DNA from 3 places in the Paenibacillus sp. OSY-SE genome. Region 2 is predicted to be linked to each of the others. Evidence: riboswitches for the same ligand, from Rfam matches in the RefSeq annotation. Region 2 holds a riboswitch; each other region holds the start of a gene.
What was found. Region 2 has a riboswitch for S-adenosylmethionine ahead of metA (homoserine O-acetyltransferase MetA). Riboswitches for the same ligand answer to the same signal wherever they lie in the genome.
Positions count from the first base shown of each region.

Region 1: linked by a shared signal. The riboswitch ahead of A372_RS0125540 (methionine ABC transporter ATP-binding protein) and the one ahead of metA (homoserine O-acetyltransferase MetA) in region 2 are both predicted to bind S-adenosylmethionine.
Region 3: linked by a shared signal. The riboswitch ahead of A372_RS0103975 (methionine ABC transporter ATP-binding protein) and the one ahead of metA (homoserine O-acetyltransferase MetA) in region 2 are both predicted to bind S-adenosylmethionine.

Region 1 covers NZ_ALKF01000199.1:91,782-98,146, reverse strand. The annotation lists gene A372_RS0125560 (COX15/CtaA family protein) at 1-7, shown strand, start outside; gene A372_RS39150 (hypothetical protein) at 177-308, opposite strand; gene A372_RS0125550 (UbiD family decarboxylase) at 554-2,338, shown strand; gene A372_RS0125545 (Cthe_2314 family HEPN domain-containing protein) at 2,409-3,110, shown strand; SAM riboswitch class I at 3,184-3,333, shown strand; gene A372_RS0125540 (methionine ABC transporter ATP-binding protein) at 3,538-4,563, shown strand; gene A372_RS0125535 (methionine ABC transporter permease) at 4,563-5,228, shown strand; gene A372_RS0125530 (MetQ/NlpA family ABC transporter substrate-binding protein) at 5,355-6,194, shown strand.
Region 2 covers NZ_ALKF01000183.1:51,935-58,299, forward strand. The annotation lists gene A372_RS0115525 (HRDC domain-containing protein) at 161-1,219, shown strand; gene corA (magnesium/cobalt transporter CorA) at 1,284-2,219, opposite strand; SAM riboswitch class I at 2,745-2,899, shown strand; gene metA (homoserine O-acetyltransferase MetA) at 3,047-3,988, shown strand; gene A372_RS0115540 (aminotransferase class I/II-fold pyridoxal phosphate-dependent enzyme) at 3,988-5,169, shown strand; gene A372_RS0115545 (trans-sulfuration enzyme family protein) at 5,178-6,365, shown strand, end outside.
Region 3 covers NZ_ALKF01000144.1:184-6,548, forward strand. The annotation lists gene A372_RS0103965 (radical SAM/SPASM domain-containing protein) at 647-1,522, shown strand; partial or broken gene A372_RS33210 (cupin domain-containing protein) at 1,633-1,934, opposite strand; SAM riboswitch class I at 2,113-2,222, shown strand; gene A372_RS0103975 (methionine ABC transporter ATP-binding protein) at 2,311-3,348, shown strand; gene A372_RS0103980 (methionine ABC transporter permease) at 3,314-3,979, shown strand; gene A372_RS0103985 (MetQ/NlpA family ABC transporter substrate-binding protein) at 4,046-4,894, shown strand; gene A372_RS0103990 (iron-containing alcohol dehydrogenase family protein) at 4,873-5,991, shown strand; gene A372_RS0103995 (ABC transporter permease subunit) at 6,337-6,365, shown strand, end outside.

The DNA.
Region 1 (6,365 bases), on a different contig from region 2:
GAAGTAATAAGAAGACATACATACATCAATGATAAGGGCATAAGGCCCACGAGTTGCAATATGTAAAAGAAGCAGGTCGCTTGACGTTTTTCGGAAGTTGTTCCGGTTAGCGTGATTCAGCGAGCTGCTTCTTTTATTGGGAAATGAAAGGTTATCAATTGCTTCAGTCATTCTTTTTACGCTCCTTCTTGCATGTTGCGGGTTTCATTGGCGTGCGTGCCGAACAGGACGACTGAAGCAGCTGCTTTGGCTGCGGCTAACCAACGAACATTCCAAGGTTTACGTACTGCCATTTGATTGTTTTTCATGAACATCTACCTCCTCAATTGTGGTTTGCGTTTCATTTGATGTCTTTATTGTATCGGAGACGGACGACAGGTACCATGGAATCAACTTACGCCTAGCTTACAATGTCGTAAGTTGTCTAACAGGCACGCTTTAGGTTCGGATGAAAAACAGATATACTTATAGAGGAAACATGTAATTTACATGTAATTTATATGTAAGAAACGTCAACCCAAACGATAACGGAACATTTCAAGGAGGGCTCGTATTGTCTTTTTCTAATATTCGTGATTTCATCCACATGCTAAAGCGAGAGAATGATTTGGCAGTGATCGAGACGGAAGTTGATCCGTATTTAGAGATTGCCGAAATTCACAGACGCGTTATCGCTGAAGGCGGTCCTGCCCTTTTATTTACAAATGTGAAGGGCAGTCCTTTTCCGGTCGCGACCAATCTGTTCGGAACGATGCGGCGGGTCGATCTTGCTTTCGGACCGCGTCCAGAGCAGTTTGCGAACAAGTGCATCGAGGCGATTCACCGCTTGATGCCGCCGTCGCCGAAGAAGTTGTGGGAAGAGCGCGGCCTAGTGAAGGATCTGCTCGGCTTGACGAAGGTGGGCATGAAGGAAGTTACGCCGACGCAAGCGCCGATTATGGGAGTGAAGCGTACGGATAAGCCGATGCAAGGTCTTCCTGCTTTAACGAGCTGGCAATTGGACGGTGGTCCGTTCATTACGCTTCCGCTCGTCTATACCGAGCATCCCTTACATAAAGGAAGCGATCATAACCTCGGCATGTATCGCATTCAAATATACGATGAAGAGACGACTGGCATGCACTGGCAAATTCAAAAAGGCGGCGGTTTTCATCATCATGAGGCGGAAATGCGCAATGAAGCGCTTCCAGTGTCCGTAATTGTCGGTGGACCTCCTGCGCTTATTGCAGCGGCCATTGCACCGCTTCCTGAGAAGCTGCCTGAGCTATTGATGACCTCGTTCGTGATGGGTGAACGCCTTCCAGTCGTAGACAGCGGCTTTGAAGGACACCGTATTCCGGCTGAAGCGGATTTCGTAATTCAAGGCTATGTGCCGCCGCATGTCCGCCGCATGGAAGGGCCGTTCGGTGACCATTACGGCTATTACTCATGGGCGCACGAGTTCCCGGTGCTTAATGTGAAGCAGATGTATCACCGCAAGGATGCGATCTATCCGGCGACGGTTGTAGGCAAGCCTCGTCAAGAGGACTATTACTTGGGCGAATATTTGGTAAGGCTGTTGTCCCCGGCGTTCCCGCTCGTCATGCCGACGGTGCGCAAGGTGCATCCATATCCAGAAACGGGCGTCCATTCCTTGGCCGCCGCCGTCGTGCGCGAAAGCTATTCACGTGAAGCGCTTCTGTCCGGCTTCCGCATTCTCGGTGAAGGCCAGCTCAGCTTGACGAAGTTCCTCATGCTGACGGATCAGCCCGTTGACCTAGAGAACTTTGCTGAGCTGACCGAAGCAGTGCTCGAGCGATTTAAGCCAGAGAGCGACTTGTATGTGATGAATAACACGTCGCACGATACGCTCGATTATACCGGGCATAAGCTGAACCATGGCAGCAAAGGCATTCTGCTTGGCGTAGGCGAGCCAGTGCGGGAACTGCCGCATACGTACGAGGAGGGCGAAATTGGCGAGATTCATGATGTCGCCGTCTTTTGCCGCGGCTGCTTGACAGTAGCTGGCGCTTCGTATGAGGCAGAGCCGCAGCTGGCGGAACGCGTATTGGCGCGTCTCACGGAGAAAGAGACGAAATGGCCGCTTGTGTTCTTAGTGGATGATGCCCAAGTCGCGAACGGACAGCTTCCGTTTCTATGGACGGTATTTACGCGATTTAACCCTGCATCTGATATATACGCGGGAATGGAAGTCCGCAATCACCATCTTGCCTATAAATTACCGATTGTCATCGATGCGCGCATGAAGCCGGGTTACCCAGACGAATTGTTCCCGCGTGAAGATATCGTGCAACAGGTTGACCAACGTTGGAAAGACTATTTCCCGAACGGACTATAAGCGGTTGTTGAACGGGACCTCTTATAATCACGGATCCATTCACGTGTTAGTATCGACAAGGAGGAGTTCCATGCTGCGCATTCTGTTCGGTGAAGCGCCCCGTCAGGACGAAGGAGAATTACAGGAAGCCATGGTGTTGATGGAGCGCTACTTGAACGTTGTGCGCAAGCAAATGGACAAGCAGGGCGATCCGGAGCACTATTGGCGCAAAATTGAAATCTGGACCGTCGGGTTAAAGACATCCTTGGATGAGCTGGAACAAAGCGTTTATGCTTCCGATAAGTTTGCGGAGCGCGTAACGAAGCGATATCAAGCGGAGATGGACGATGAGGAACTGGATGATTACTATCGGCATGTCTATTTCTACAAGAACGGATTCATTCGCGTCTTCTCCATTTTGGACAAGCTCGGGACGCTCCTGAACACGGTGCTGCAATTGGAGACGGAGAAGGTGAAGCATCGTTTTTCTTACTTCACGGTTCTGCGTCAAATCCGGTTCAAAGGCAGCCATCCGCGCTTGGCCGAACGGTTAACCGCCTTGAAAGATCAGTACGGCGATGCTCTTCAGCGTCTCCGCAAGCGCCGCAATACGGAAATTCACCATATGAATGCGGAAATGCAGGATGATTTATGGCAGCGCCACCGCAGCTTAAGTGATAAAATCAAGCTGGAGGATATCCAAGCGAATTTGCAGGATTTACAGGATGGTTTCCATATGGCATGCGAAACGTTGCTGATCGCCTTTGAGGAATTGTGCAAACTAGAAAAATGAAACGTAAGGTAAAAAAAGTTAATTGACAACTTTCAAATGCTGGATTATACTCAATTTAAATTTCATAACCGTTTTCTTATCAAGAGTGGCGGAGGGACAGGCCCTGTGAAGCCCGGCAACCGATCTTGCAACCCGGTCAATATGACGCTTCGGTGCGTTATATGCTTGCAAGATGTCAATGGTGCTAATTCCTTCAGAACGTGACGGTTCTGGCAGATAAGAAAAGGGAGAGTTGCGAACAACCGCCAGTTTCAACTGCAAGAGACAGCGAATCGACGTAGCCCCCTTTTGGCATCTGCCAAGAGGGGGCTTTTTATATATAATCCTGTATAATACATTCATGAGCTGTCCTATTATGAATAAGCTGACAGCCAATAACGCGTACGGATCATGCATACGCGATGCATAAAGGAAGGTGACGATTCCATTGATTCGTTTGGAACATATAAGCAAACAATATGATGCGAGAGGCAAAGCAAGCGGACCGCTGGCGCTGGACGATGTAAGCCTGACAGTGGCGGATGGCGAAATTTTCGGCATTATCGGCCACTCTGGGGCAGGCAAGAGTACCTTGCTGCGCAGCATAAATCTGCTGGAACGGCCGACATCTGGAACGGTGACCGTTGACGGCGTCGAGCTGACGAAGCTGACTCAGGGAGGACTGCAGCAGCAGCGCCGCAAGATAGGCATGATTTTTCAGCATTTTAATCTGCTGTCATCTGCGACGGTATTTGACAATATCGCCTTTCCGCTGCAGCTTGCACACACACCGAAAGAAAAAGTGCAGGCGAAGGTGGACGATTTAATCCGTCTCGTCGGACTGGAGGAGCACCGCGATAAATATCCGGCGCAATTATCTGGCGGACAGAAGCAGCGGGTTGGCATCGCACGAGCTTTGGCTAACGATCCGAAGGTACTGTTGTGTGACGAAGCGACTTCGGCGCTCGATCCGCAGACGACCAACGCGATACTTGACCTGTTGCTCGATATTAACCGCAAGTTCGGCATTACGATTGTGCTCATCACGCACGAAATGCACGTCATCCAAGCGATATGCGACCGCGTCGCCGTTATTCATGCCGGTGCAATTGCGGAACAGGGTAAGGTCATCGACGTATTTCTGAAGCCGCAGCATCCGGTGACGCGTGAGTTTATTCTAGAAGAGCGCAATGATGCGGAGCTCCAGCCTTGGGCAGCTTTCAAGACGCAGGCGACCGAACATTCCCGCGTGGTGAAGATCAATTATTTAGGCGACGTGACGTACGCGCCGGTGCTCCATCAAGTATTGACTGCAGCCGGTGTCAGCTTCGCCATTCTGCAAGGTACGATCTCGCGCATGAAGGACGTTCCATACGGCCAGTTGGTCGTAAGACTTGACGGAGAGAAGACGGCCGTGGAACAGTCGCTCCTGTCGTTGCGGGATAAAGGCTTGGAAGTGGAGGTGATTGCATAATGAAGCTTGATTTCTCTACAGTGAACTGGGAAGAAGTAAGCACGGCCACGACCGATACGCTGACGATGATGCTCTTTTCCGTATTGTTCACCTTCATTATCGGACTTCCGCTCGGCGTACTGCTTTACTTGACAGGCAAATCGAATAGGGCAGCGGCCAAGCCGGTGTACGCGGTGGTGTCATTTATCGTCAATATTCTACGCTCGGTGCCGTTTGTTATTTTGATGATTGCCATTATCCCGCTTACCCGGATTATTATAGGGACTTCGATAGGTGTGGAAGGAACAATACCGCCGCTCGTCATCGCGGCTGCTCCGTTCTTCGCCCGTCTGGTCGAAACGTCGCTAAGAGAAGTGGATCGCGGCGTCATCGAGGCAGCGCAAGCGATGGGGGCATCGACATGGCAGATTGTGCGCAAGGTGCTGCTCCCGGAAGCGATGCCTGGACTTATTGCCGGCACGACGATTACGGCGGTTACGCTGGTCACTTATACGGCCATGTCAGGAATGATTGGCGGTGGCGGTCTAGGGGATCTGGCTATTCGCTACGGTTATCACCGTTACGAATTCGAAGTGATGATTGTATCGATTGTCGTGATGGTGCTGCTCGTGCAGGTGCTGCAGTGGATTGGCGATGCGTTGGTGCGCAAGTTTACCCGCAAATAAGGTTTGGGAAGCCCGCTCTTTGGAGCTTCAACATATAGTGAGTGTTCAAAAAGGTTAAGAGGATTTTGAACAACCTCATATACAAAAAATTCAATTGGGGCAGTTTGGAAGGAGAAGGTGTTGGCAATGAAAAAGTGGACTTATGTATTGACTCTCGTAACGTTAGTAATGGTGCTGGCCGCATGCGGAAGCAAGCCGGCGGCAGACAACAATGCAACGAACGCCTCAGACAATGCGGGTGGCGAAACGACGAAAGTGGTCGTCGGCGCATCTCCGGTTCCGCACGCAGAAATTTTGAATCATATCAAGCCGCTGTTGAAGGATCAAGGCATTGAATTGGAAATCAAGGAATTTACCGACTATGTTCAACCGAACGTACAGGTGCATGAGAAGCAGCTTGATGCGAACTTCTTCCAGCATAAGCCATACATGGACAACGAAGTGAATACGAAGGGCTACAAGCTGGCTAGCGTCGGTAACGTGCATGTGGAGCCGTTCGGCGCGTACTCCAAAAAAATTAAATCCGTCGATGAGCTGCAAGACGGTGCTACGGTCGCTATTCCTAATGATGCGACAAATGGTGGACGTTCCTTGCTTTTGCTTGAGAAACAAGGCATCATTAAGCTGAAAGAGGGCACAGGCCTTGAAGCGACAGCTCGCGACGTTGCAGACAATCCGAAAAATCTGAAGTTCAAAGAGTTGGAAGCCGCAATGCTGCCGCGTGCGTTGGATGAAGTCGATATGGCGCTCATCAACACGAACTATGCACTGCAAGCTGAATTGAATCCGACGAAGGATGCGCTGTTCATCGAAGATAAAGATTCACCGTATGCCAACATTTTGACGGCACGTGAAGATAACAAAGACAGCGAAGCAATTAAAAAATTGGTTGCCGCGCTTCAATCCGACGACGTGAAGAAATTCATCGAGGACAAATATAAAGGAGCGATCGTTCCAGCGTTCTAATTATTGCTGTTGAATGGAACATACTCGCATAGCCTTGGCGCTTTACGGCATATTCATTGAAAAGATGAGCAGCCTTGACGCCAAGGCTTTTTTACATTGTTGGAGCCTGTTCCATCCCTTGCCTCGATCTCCCCTTCATTCAGAATGGCAGCCCCCCTTCCTTTTCAAACG
Region 2 (6,365 bases):
GCATGTCTATGTGGTATAATTTAGGTGAATTCATAACTAGGACGGGGAAGCACCTCTTTGAAATGCGTATAGCCGCATTTTGAAGGGGTGCTTTCTTTTTTTATGTTCCACATTATGAATGGATATAATGCACTTTACAATAAAGGAGGAATCGTCACACATGCAAGTAGTCTGGACGGCAAGGTTCGATTATCAGGAGGGCGCAAGCCCAGACGGACGAAAGGCGAAGAGCAAGGCTAAAAAAGAGGCTGATGCGGTCAGATCTCAGCAAGGTCTCGTCACGGTTGGAGAAGAGGAAGGAAAATGGATCGTGTTGTGGGAAGTGGACGGCGGAGCATCTGAGGTGTGGTTCGAAGGATCCATCTGGGCCGAGATGCGTGCTGCGCTGCGCGGTGGCTTGGCTCAACTGCTCAGCTCGGGCTACCGTATGGTGCTGGGATTTGTCCCGGATACCGACATTCATGAACGCCGGATGAAGGAGCGGCAGGAATGGGTGAATTGCTATGCCCAACTATACGCGAAGGAGGAAGTGTACGAGCAGTTGGCCAAGTGGCGACGAGAGATGGCAAGCCGCTTGAAGCGTGCCCCGTATTGGGTGGCGACGAACCGTATGCTTCGACTCGTAAGCGCATTTTTGCCGCATACACTGGAGGAATTGAAGCAGCTTCCGGGATTTGGTGAAATCAAAATACAATCGTTTGGGGACGATATCGTCGAAATAACGAAGCAGTATGAACGGAGCACGACCTTCCCATTAGAGTGGGTGCAAGCGGCTATCACCGAGCAGCAATTCGCACAGTGGATCTATTCGGAATGGGAAGCAAAGCAAAGGGATGAATTAACGAAGCTGACCGAGCGCAGAAAGCTTTTGGAGGGGATACAGCAAGGGCAGACCCTGTTGCAACTGATGGAACTCCTTCGCATTGATCGGCGTGAGCTCATTATGCGAATTGAAACGCTGGAACGGGAAGGATACCAAGTAGAGACGCTTGTGGAGGCCGAGTTAGCTTCAATGCCAAGGGAAGAAAGGCAGGCGATTGATATGGCTTTTGTGGAGCTGGGGGACGAATACTTAAAACCGGTTTATATAAAAGCGTTCGGTGAAGCGGCCTTAGAGCAAGCCACCGCATCGGTGCAGGCTAACTATGAGCGGATTCGTCTTCTGCGTCTTCTGCATCGCCGTCAGAAGCATGCCCCTGCCGATCGGCAGGTGAGCTGAGAAAAAATATAATGCCCGTGTCCTTGATCAAGTCAGGAACACGGGCAATCGCATGGTCGCTTTGTCAGATCCAATCTTTTTTCCGAAATAAATAGAACATGAATGCGCCGAGTATGAACATAAAGCCCATCGTATAGAAAGAACCAAAATCCCAATCCATGAACGGGATATAGTCGAAGTTCATTCCATAGATGCCTGTAATCAAAGTAAGCGGCATGAATATGGTCGTGATGGCGGTGAACACTCTCATAATGTCGTTCGCGCGATTCGCAATGCTGAGCTGGTATGACTCTCGTAAGTTTCCCATCAGATCGCGGAATGTTTCAAACGTCTCGGACACCTTGACAGCATTCTCATAAATGTCACGGAAGTATTTTTGCAAATCATCGTCGATAAGCCGCAGTTCTTTACGGTAAAGGACGAGCAGCACTTCTTTTTGCGGAGCCAATCCTTTTTTGAGCCAGAGTATTTCGCTTCGCAAGCTAATGATTTCATTTAGATGGGTCTTCTTGGCGCTGACAATAAGCTCTTCTTCCAGATTGTCGATCTTCGCTTCAATTCGATCGGCTACCGTGAAATAGTTGTCAACGACCATGTCAATTAAGTGATATAACATGCGGTCTGCCGCACTGACTTCCTGTTCCCACAGGACCGGCTTTACCATGCGCAGCTCATTTATTTTCTGATTCGTTACTGTAATAATAAAGTGCTTGCCTAGAAATATGTTCAGCGAACGTAAAAATATTTCCTCATCATCAAACCGGATGCTGTTAAACACGATAAAGTAATGGCCTTCATAGATTTCAATCTTCGGGCGTTGCTCTTCTTCGCTCATACAGTCCTCTACGGCCAGATCATGCATGGAGAATAGAGGCTGAAGCACGAGCAAATCATCAATATCGGCATCGATCCAGTAAAAGCCTTGTTCAGGCGTCGTCAATGCGACATTGATGTCTTCCACAGGTGTAAATACCCCTTCGTTTACAAGACGGATTTTCATTGCACTCACTCCTTCGCACCGCCAACTGTTGGCGGGCTGCGTCGTCTATTATTGACGATTCAAGCAGGGAGATGCTCATGACTTCGTCCGTCATTCGGTGCATAGACATACGTCAAGGTAGTTGAAAGCTGTTCAACTTATGGGCACGAACAACAGACAGCAACGGTCTTGGGCGACATCGGTTCCTGTCGAATCGTCATATTCGGTTGTCCGTTCGTACCGTGGCACGGCCTCGGGTCGCCATCCATCCGAAATTCACCTCAACTTATTCGTTATAAATCAGGTAGTGCGGTCACGCACTTGTTAAGTATAACGCTCGTACTTTCACCTTTCAAGAAAAAATGAATTACAGAATTTAGTTGAAACCGAGCAAATGTGTGAAAGTATGAAGTTTGTCATTGATTTAACATATGGCATTTCATAAGAGATGGTGAATTGCCTCTTGACGAGAGGCTGGTCTTTGCTATAAGTTATTACCAAGTCCTATTTGGCAAATGGCAAACAAATGAATAACGAACGATAGCAATCTTATCAAGAGCAGGTGGAGGGACAAGCCCGATGAAACCCGGCAACCGGCGTTAGCCATGACATGGCAGATTCTTGTTCCAAGAATCTTGCAGTTATGTACGTACGGTGCTAATTCTTGCAGCAGCGATCCAATCGTTGCTGACAGATGAGAGAGGCATGAGAACGTAATGCATGACCTTTCTCGAATCGCCGGGAAAGGTCTTTTTTGTATATGAAAAAGGACAGGAGCGCCGTATCCACTTGCTACATACGTTTGCCAGTGCTGCATGTATGGAACCAATATGAAGGAGGAGAGCGTCATGCCGATTAAAATTCCGGATCACTTGCCGGCCAAAGAAATACTGTCTCAGGAGAACATATTCGTTATGGACGAAACACGTGCGTATCACCAAGATATTCGTCCGCTTCGAATTGTAATTCTGAACTTGATGCCGACGAAAGAGACGACGGAAACCCAACTGCTTCGCTTAGTTGGCAATACGCCGCTTCAGGTAGATGTGACATTGCTCCATCCAGCGAGCCATACCTCGAAAAATACATCGGCGGAACATTTGTCGTCCTTTTATAAAACGTTTGAAGAAATTGAGAATCAGCAGTTTGACGGCATGATTATTACAGGGGCTCCCGTGGAGCAGATGGATTTCGAGGACGTGAACTATTGGCAGGAGCTGTGCCTCATCATGAAATGGTCCAAGGAAAATGTGACCTCGACCTTTCATATATGTTGGGCGTCCCAGGCAGGTCTGTACTATCATTACGGCATTCGCAAATATTCACTAGACAACAAAATATTTGGGGTATTTCCCCATACGTTAACGAAGGAAAATGTAAGTCTGACACGCGGCTTCGACGAGATGTTCCTTGTTCCACAATCCCGCCATACGGAAGTGAGACGCGAGGATATCGAGCAAGTTGCCGCCTTGAATATATTAGCGGAATCAGAAGAAGCGGGAGTCTATCTGGTTGCGACTGAGGATGGCAAGCAAATCTTCGTGACCGGGCACTCTGAATACGATCCCTGTACATTGAAATGGGAATATGATCGGGATATCGCGAAAGGGATGGATATGGACATCCCCGCTAATTATTTTCCAAATAACGATCCGTCCAAAAAGCCGTACTCGACTTGGCGTGCGCATGCCAATCTGCTCTTTTCCAACTGGCTGAACTACTATGTATATCAAGAGACGCCGTATGAATTAGGCAGAGCCGTATCGCACAAGGAAGGGGCGCAATTGTAATGGCTGCACAGAACTCAGACAACTACCGCATCGAAAGCCGGCTCGCACAGATCGGGTCGGTGCATGAGCCGAAGACAGGCGCCGTAACGTATCCAATCTTTCAAGCAACCGCGTATCGCCATCCACGGCTCGGGCAGAGCACCGGATTTGATTATATACGTACGAAGAACCCGACCCGGCAAGTGCTGGAAGACGCGGCGGCCGCCTTGGAAGGCGGAGATGCAGGCTTCGCGTGCAGCTCGGGGATGGCAGCATTGCAGACCGTATTCGCGCTGTTCAGTCAAGGGGATCATCTGATCGTGTCGTTGGACTTGTACGGCGGGACATACCGCTTGCTTGAACAGATCATGTCCCGCTTCGGCGTGTCGGCGGCCTATGTTGATACGAACGATATGGATGCGCTCGAGTCGGCGCGCAAGCCGGAGACGAAGGCGGTCATCATCGAGACGCCGACCAATCCGCTCATGATGATAACGGACATCGAACGGGTTGCGGCTTGGGCTAAGGCACACGGCATGTTGACTATCGTCGACAATACGCTCCTTACGCCGTTCTTCCAGCGCCCAATTGAGCTTGGAGCGGATATCGTCGTCCACAGTGCGACGAAGTATTTGGGTGGACATAACGATGTGCTGGCTGGCCTTATCGTGACAAAGGGCAAGGAATTGTCCGACGAAATCGGATTTCTGCATAATTCAATCGGCGCCGTACTCAGTCCGTCGGATTCGTACCAACTGATGCGCGGCATGAAGACGCTCGCCCTCCGAATGGAGCGGCATCAGACTAACGCGACGATCATTGCGAACTGGCTGCTGGACCATCCGGCCATTGAAGCAGTGTACTATCCGGCGCTTCCGCATCATCCGGGCCATGATATTCAGAAGCGGCAGTCGGCGGGCAACACGGGCATCTTCTCGTTCCGCTTGAAGGATGCGCGGTATGTTGAGCCGATTCTGAGACATCTGAAGCTGATTGCATTTGCGGAAAGCTTAGGTGGTGTCGAATCGCTGATGACATATCCGGCCATACAGACGCATGCAGACATTCCGCAGGAAATTCGGGAGCGGATCGGCGTTGACGACCGTCTGTTGCGCTTCTCGGTCGGTATCGAGCATACGGAAGACCTCATTGCGGATTTGGACCAAGCGATTGCTGCGGCAAAAGCGGAAATAGAGGGGTGACGAAAAATATGAGCGAGCAACATAAGGGACACGATGACGAACTGGGAAGCAACCATCCCCAAAAAGGCGAGCGCCGCTTTGCGACGAAGCTTATCCACTTTGGCGGTGAGATCGACAGTAATACGGGGGCGTCCAGCGTTCCGATATACCAGGCGACAACGTTCCATCATCACGATATTTACGAGCCGCCTGAATATGACTATTCCCGTTCCGGCAATCCGACGCGACAGGCGCTGGAGAATTATATCGCTTTGTTGGAAGGCGGAAGCAACGGATACGCATTCGCATCTGGCATGGCTGCAATTTCGTCTGCATTCCTGCTCCTGTCGGCGGGCGATCACGTCATTGTAACAGAGGATGTCTACGGGGGAACGTACCGTTTGTTGACGTCTATCCTGACCCGCTTGCACATTGAATCGACCTTCGTCGATATGACGGATATCGAACAGGTGAAAGCCGCCCTTCGCCCGAACACGAAGGCCGTATACATGGAAACACCGTCCAACCCGACGCTCAAAATTACGGACATTGCTGAGGTGGCGGCATGGGCGAAGGAACACGGTCTCATCACATTGCTCGATAATACGTTTATGACGCCTTACCATCAACGGCCCATCGAGCTTGGCGTTGACATTGTACTGCATAGCGCGACGAAGTTCCTCGGCGGTCATAGCGACGTGCTGGCCGGGCTGACGGTAACGGCGGACGAGAGCCTTGGACACCGCGTCAAGCAGATGCAGAACGGTCTCGGCACCGTATTGGGTGTTCAGGACAGCTGGCTGTTGATGCGCGGGATGAAGACGCTGGAAGCGCGCATGAAGCAGAGCGAGCAGAGCGCGCGGCGTCTTGCCGAGTGGCTTCACGAGAGAACGGATATTGCCCGCGTCTACTATCCCGGGCTGTTGAATCATCCAGGCCGCGAGGTGCATGAGAAGCAATCGCAAGGCTATGGTGCGGTCGTATCCTTCGATGTCGGTTCCGGCGAACGTGCGAAGCAGGTGCTGAACCAAGTGAAGCTGCCGCTGGTCGCCGTCAGCCTGGGGGCTGTCGAGAGCATTCTATCCTATCCGGCGATGATGTCACATGCGGCCATGCCGAAGGAAGTGCGGATGGAACGAGGCATTACGGATGGATTGCTCCGTTTCTCCGTAGGTCTGGAGCACATTGATGATTTGCTGGAGGACTTGGATCAAGCA
Region 3 (6,365 bases), on a different contig from region 2:
CGATTTCGCCCCTCCTCTCTTAGCAGACCGTATAGCTTCGAATGATTGTCGGAGCAATCCGAGGGTTGAGAGATTCACAGGCAACTAGTCAGGGCTGACTGCATACGATCATCATACATGCCTGATGGTGACAAAACCTGCATTTGTAGCACGGTCTGCCCTTTGTCGCATCCTCCACTGGATTTTGTCCAATGGGACAGCAGCACAAACCTCCTTACGGCAGGCTCCATTGGAAATGATCCAATGGTTTGGCACTCATTTCGCAGCAATCGCTAAGAAACAGCCAAATCCACTGGACTAAATACAGTCTGCATACCGTTTTCCCGCCTAATCGACACATTCCACTGTACGTTTTCCAACGGAGCTTGCATCAACCGCGGTAACAATCTCGGAAATGACCACGGAAAACAATGCAGCCCACCTTATACAGCAGCCAACTAACCCTCCTCATGCAGCTCTCCTCGTCATAGCTTGTTTCAACCATCCCCCTTGCTAATCGTTGGAACGTGTCCTATCATTTTGCCCATAGAACGAAAGCCTTCTATAAGCCTGATGTTTCTAGTACAATATAGAATCAGATGCGCAATCAGTCTATGTCGGCAACGACCTGAGTATTTACAGAAAGATATAGAATGGGGAACAAGTCTTGAAAACTTTTAAAAAGGTATATGTCGAAGTTACAAGCGTATGCAATCTGGCTTGCAGCTTCTGCCCGCAAACGGCTCGCAAGGCTAATTTCATTAAGCCGGACACCTTTAACAACATATTGGATCAGATTAAACCGCATACGAATTATATTTATCTTCACGTCAAAGGCGAGCCCCTCCTTCATCCCAAAATCGATGAGTTGCTGGATGCCAGCCATGCAAAAGGGTTCAAGGTCAATATTACGACGAATGGAACACTTATTCATAAAAATAGGCATAAGCTGCTGGGGAAACCGGCGCTGCGCCAAATGAACTTCTCGCTGCACAGCTTCGACGGACATGAGGGGTCGGAAAATCGAGAGGGATACTTGGCTGATATTCTTTCTTTTGTGCGGGAAGCGGCTGAGCATAATGTCATCATATCGTTCAGGTTATGGAATTTGGACCAAGACAATGCAACAAATTCGATAAAGAGCAGAAACCGGGAAACACTAGCCATTTTAGAAAAAGAATTTAATTTGGACTACAAAATAGAAGAAAAAGTGATGCCAGGCAGCGGAGTCAAAATCGCCGACAGAATCTATTTGAATCAGGACCATGAATTTCAATGGCCGAGCCTGCAAGCTCCGGAGGATGATGGCAAAGGCTTCTGTCATGCGCTTCGGAGTCAAGCGGCCGTGCTGGTCGACGGAACGGTCGTGCCCTGCTGTCTGGATGGCGAGGGCGTCATTAATTTAGGCAATATTAATAGCACTCCTTTCTCTGAAATTGTAGAAGGCGAAAGAGCGAATAATCTGTACTATGGATTTTCCAGAAGAGAAGCTGTAGAGGAATTATGCAGGAAGTGCGGGTATCGGCAGAGATTCGGCACATGAAGCTTATCTCGATAACATACTAGACCGCCTCAAGGGCGGCCGGAGTTTATCTGCAATAAAAAAGGCGTGCGAATTTACGAAATTTGACACGTCTTTTTTTACTTGTTGACTTATTCCATTTCGTTTCCGTTTATATCATTATCAGCCTTTTCAAAACATAGGTTAACCGTTCTGCCATTCGAACGAGTGCGATGGAGCACGTTCGCTTTCACTGTATATACATCACCAGGCAGCAATGTTTCCGTTCGATCTTCAAAATCTATCAATAATTCTCCTCGACCACCAGAAAGAGCTCGTCACAATTTTCATGCTTATGCCAGTGAAAATCACCATCAATGACGGCAGCACGAACCACGTGATCATTGACTTCACCAACTACAAAATTCGCATATTGATTGATGTCCTTGGTCATTTCAAAAATGTTAACCTTTTCCGTTTTCAATCAACTCACCTCTGGTGTGTTTATATATCCCCAACAAAAAATTATACCACGGAAAGATATCATTTCCAGTTTGAAAATAAATATTGAAAATTTTATTGACAAGCAAATCTTTCATGTGTATTATTTTCACTACAAAACTTCATATTTTACCTTATCAAGAGTGACTGAGGGAATAGGCCCTATGACGTCCGGCAACCTTACCAGTAGAGTAAACGGTGCTAAATCCTACGGAATGTATCACATTCTGAGAGATAAGTTGGTTAATGCCAGTTCAACCTCTTTCTCTTATGAAAGAGGTTTTTTTGTATCATGAGTGTCTAGCAACAGGAATAGCGGGGTGAGAGCGATGATAGAAATTAGAAATCTAATAAAGGAGTACAGAAGCAAATCATCTACAGTCGTTGGCGTGAACAACGTTTCCTTAACGATAAACAAAGGAGAAATCTACGGTATTATCGGACGAAGCGGAGCAGGAAAAAGTTCGCTCCTGCGCTGCATCAACTTGTTGGAGGAGCCTACTTCGGGCAACATCTTCGTCGATGGAGTGGACCTGACAGCTTTAAAGGGCGAAGGCTTACGCCAAGCCCGGTTAAAGATCGGGATGATTTTTCAGCATTTCCACCTGATTCGCTCCAAGACGGTGTATGAGAACATCGCCTTTGCACTGAAGGCAAATCATAAATCAAAAGAAGAAATCGACACTCGCGTCACGGATCTGCTGGAGATGGTCGGCCTGTCCGACAAACGCAATGTGTATCCGGCCCAGCTGAGCGGCGGACAAAAACAGCGGGTAGGCATCGCCAGAGCATTGGCGAACGAGCCGCATGTGCTGTTGTGTGATGAAGCGACGTCCGCTCTTGATCCCGAGACGACACAAGCGATTTTGGAGCTGTTGAAAAAAATCAATCGCGAGTTGAAGCTTACCATTGTGCTCATTACCCATGAGATGGAAGTGGTGAAAGATATATGCGATCGGATGGCCGTGATGCAAGACGGAAATGTGGTGGAGGAAGGAGCTGTCTATGATATTTTTTCCGAGCCTAAGCATCCGATGACCCAATCGTTCATTAGCAGCCTGTTCCAATTTAACCTTCCTGAACGCTTGCTCCAGCATTGCCGAGGAACGATTGTCAAAATTCACTTTGTTGCGCCGCAGGCAGAAGAAGCGATCATCACCGATGTTCTGCAGGCCTATCAGGTCAAAGGCAACATCCTGCATGGGAAAATTGAATATATCCGTGACAATCCTCTCGGTATTCTCATCTTGGAGCTCATCGGAGACGCTGTGGAAGTACAGCGGGCTATCGATTATATAAGAGAGCGTACATATCGACTGGAGGTGATCTACCATGCTGACGGATTCTCTAATCCAACTATTGCCTGACCTGAACAAAGCTTTCTTTCAGACGTTGTATATGGTAGGAATTTCGCTTTCTGCCGCCTTAATTCTGGGTCTTCCTATTGGAATTCTCTTATTTGTAACCGACAAGGGTCTGTTTCTGGAACACACGCCGACGAAAAATATATTGGGATTTATCGTCAACATAATCCGGTCGGTCCCATTTATTATTTTGCTTGTCACCTTGCTGCCAGTAACGAAATTCATTACAGGCACCACCATCGGCCCAACGGCCGCCTCGGTATCCCTATCGGTCGCCTCGATCCCGTTTTTTGCCCGGCTGGTGGAGACGGCGTTGCGCGAGATCGACAAGGGGGTCATTGAAGCAGCTGTCTCAATTGGAGCTACGCCGTGGATGATTATAAAGGATGTGCTGCTCCCCGAGGCGAAGCCTGGCATTATTCAAGGCGTGAACATTACCGCGATCAGCCTGGTTGCCTATTCGGCGATGGCAGGCACCGTTGGCGGAGGCGGGATTGGCGACTTAGCCATTCGTTTCGGCTATTACCGCTACGATAATACCGTGATGTTCACAACAGTGGTCATCTTGGTTTGCCTAGTGCAACTGATTCAATACGGCGGAGATTACATCGCCAAAAAAGTAGATAAGCGTTAAATTAAGTGCGTGTTCAAAAGAGAACTTTTTACCTATTATATTACACATCATATGGAGGTATTTAACATGAAAAAAGCTGCAATCCTACTCTCTCTCATCCTGGCGATTGGTGTGCTTGCCGGATGCGGCAACAGCACGTCAACCACAACCAGCGATAAAGACTCGAACCAAGAAGAAAGCAAAGCTTTAAAAATCGGAGCCACTGCTGGACCTTACAGTGATATGGTTACTAAAGCAATCAAGCCGATTATGGAGAAAAAAGGATACACGGTCGAGGTAATCGAATTCGGTGATTACGTCCAGCCGAACCTAGCGTTGTCCAACGGTGATTTGAACGCGAACTTATTCCAGCATAAAATTTACATGGAAAATTTCGCAAAAGAAAATAAGCTGCAATTGTCTGAGCTCATCTCCGTTCCGACCGCACCGATGGGCATCTATTCATCGAAATTCAAATCGTTGGATGAAGTTGCAGCTGGAAGCACCGTCGCAGTTGCCAACGATCCGACGAATCTTGCACGCACGTTAGGACTGCTGCAAGATGCAGGACTCCTTACCATTAAAGATGACATCGATCCGTTGCGGGTATCGGAGAAAGACGTAAAAGATAATCCGAAGCAACTCGTGCTCCAGCCGATAGAAGCAGGGCAGCTGCCGCGCGCGGCGGATAGCGTCGACCTGTCGCTCGTTCCCGGCAACTTCGCACTGGCTGCCAAAATGAATCTGTTGGATGCTCTGAAGCTCGAAAATATGCCGGATGACTATCGCAACCGCTTGGTCGTAAATACAGCGGAGCTGGACAAGCAATTCGCGAAGGATTTGAAGGAAGCCGTAGAATCAGCGGAATTTGAACAAATTATCGATGAACAGTTCAAAGGCTTTGGCAAGCCTGAATGGATGCTGAAAAGGAAGTGACATCGTTGGAACAACGAGTAATCGTCAGAGGAGCGCCTGCGCTCTATTACTGTGAAACAGGTATACTGGATAAGCTGGATTGTTTGCTGCAGCCCTACACTTACAAGCGAGTGCTCGTCGTGCATGGCGATCGCTCCTTGAAGGCAGCGAAGCCTTTTTTCCCTAAGCTGACCAAGCTTACACTATTATATCTTCGTTACAATGGAGAGTGTACATTAGAGGAAGCCCGAAGAATTGCCCGTTATGCGCAGGCAGAGCAAGCCGATGTCATTCTCGGCGTCGGTGGCGGCAAGGTCATGGATGTGGTCAAAGCTGCCGGGAATGAGGCGCAGCTGGACACGATTCTGGTGCCAACGCTTGCCTCGAACTGTGCGGCGTGGACACCGTTAAGCGTGTTCTATAATGAGCACGGACAATTCACGAACTATACTATATTTCCAAAAAGCACGCTGATGGTACTGGTCGAACCGAGAATTGCGCTGCAAGCTCCAGTCGCCTACCTTAGGGCTGGAATTGCCGATACATTGGCCAAATGGTATGAAGCCGATGTACTGATTCGGAAGCTGGAACATCCATCCATCGCCATTCAGATCGCCCATCACTCTGCCCGTCTATGTCAGTCCACTCTCTTGGAGCATGGGCGGCAAAGCATTCAAGACGCCGAGACGAAGCAATTGTCGGCAGCATTCGTGCAGGTGGTTGAAACGATTATAATGACTGGCGGAATGGTTGGAGGATTCGGCGACCATCTGGGACGCATCGCGGGAGCTCACTCGGTTCACAATGGACTTACCGTGGCTCCAGAAACGCATGATCTGCTGCACGGCGATAAAGTAGCCTACGGCATTCTCGTGCAGTTGGTATTGGAAGACAACCTGCCAGAAGTACAACGGTTGCTCCCCTTCTATCTCGGTATGAATCTCCCTTATCGTTTAACCGATCTGGGGCTGTCCAGTCAGGATACTGCAACATTGAAAAACATCGCTAGCGGCACGACGCATCCGAATGAGTCGATACACTTTATGAAGTCAGGAATTACAGCAGACGATGTGTATCAAGCGATTGTAACGCTGGAACACGCAATATCGGAGTCATAAGAGGTTATATTCTCCAGTAGAGTATACACCTTGCAGAAATAACGGGGGCGGGATTACATCCTGTGCCCCTTTTTCATGGCTGCACCCCATCAACTCGCTTTCTATCTATCCCATCTCCCTTGCCTTTTTCCGCAGGAAAATTTGTATTTTCCATTTTCTTTCACCTACACATTCCATCACCAATAGACAAAAATCCGTCAGCAATAGACAAAATCACACCTTTTTTTATAACCATTGGTTAATTTTAACTATAGATTTCACTATGATTCGAGTAGAATGTTTTTAATAGACTGCCGTGAATATAAATATGATGAATATGGAGTAAGAATAGGGTAGGAGGAGAACATGAGTCTTCGGTCACAGATTTTAAGATC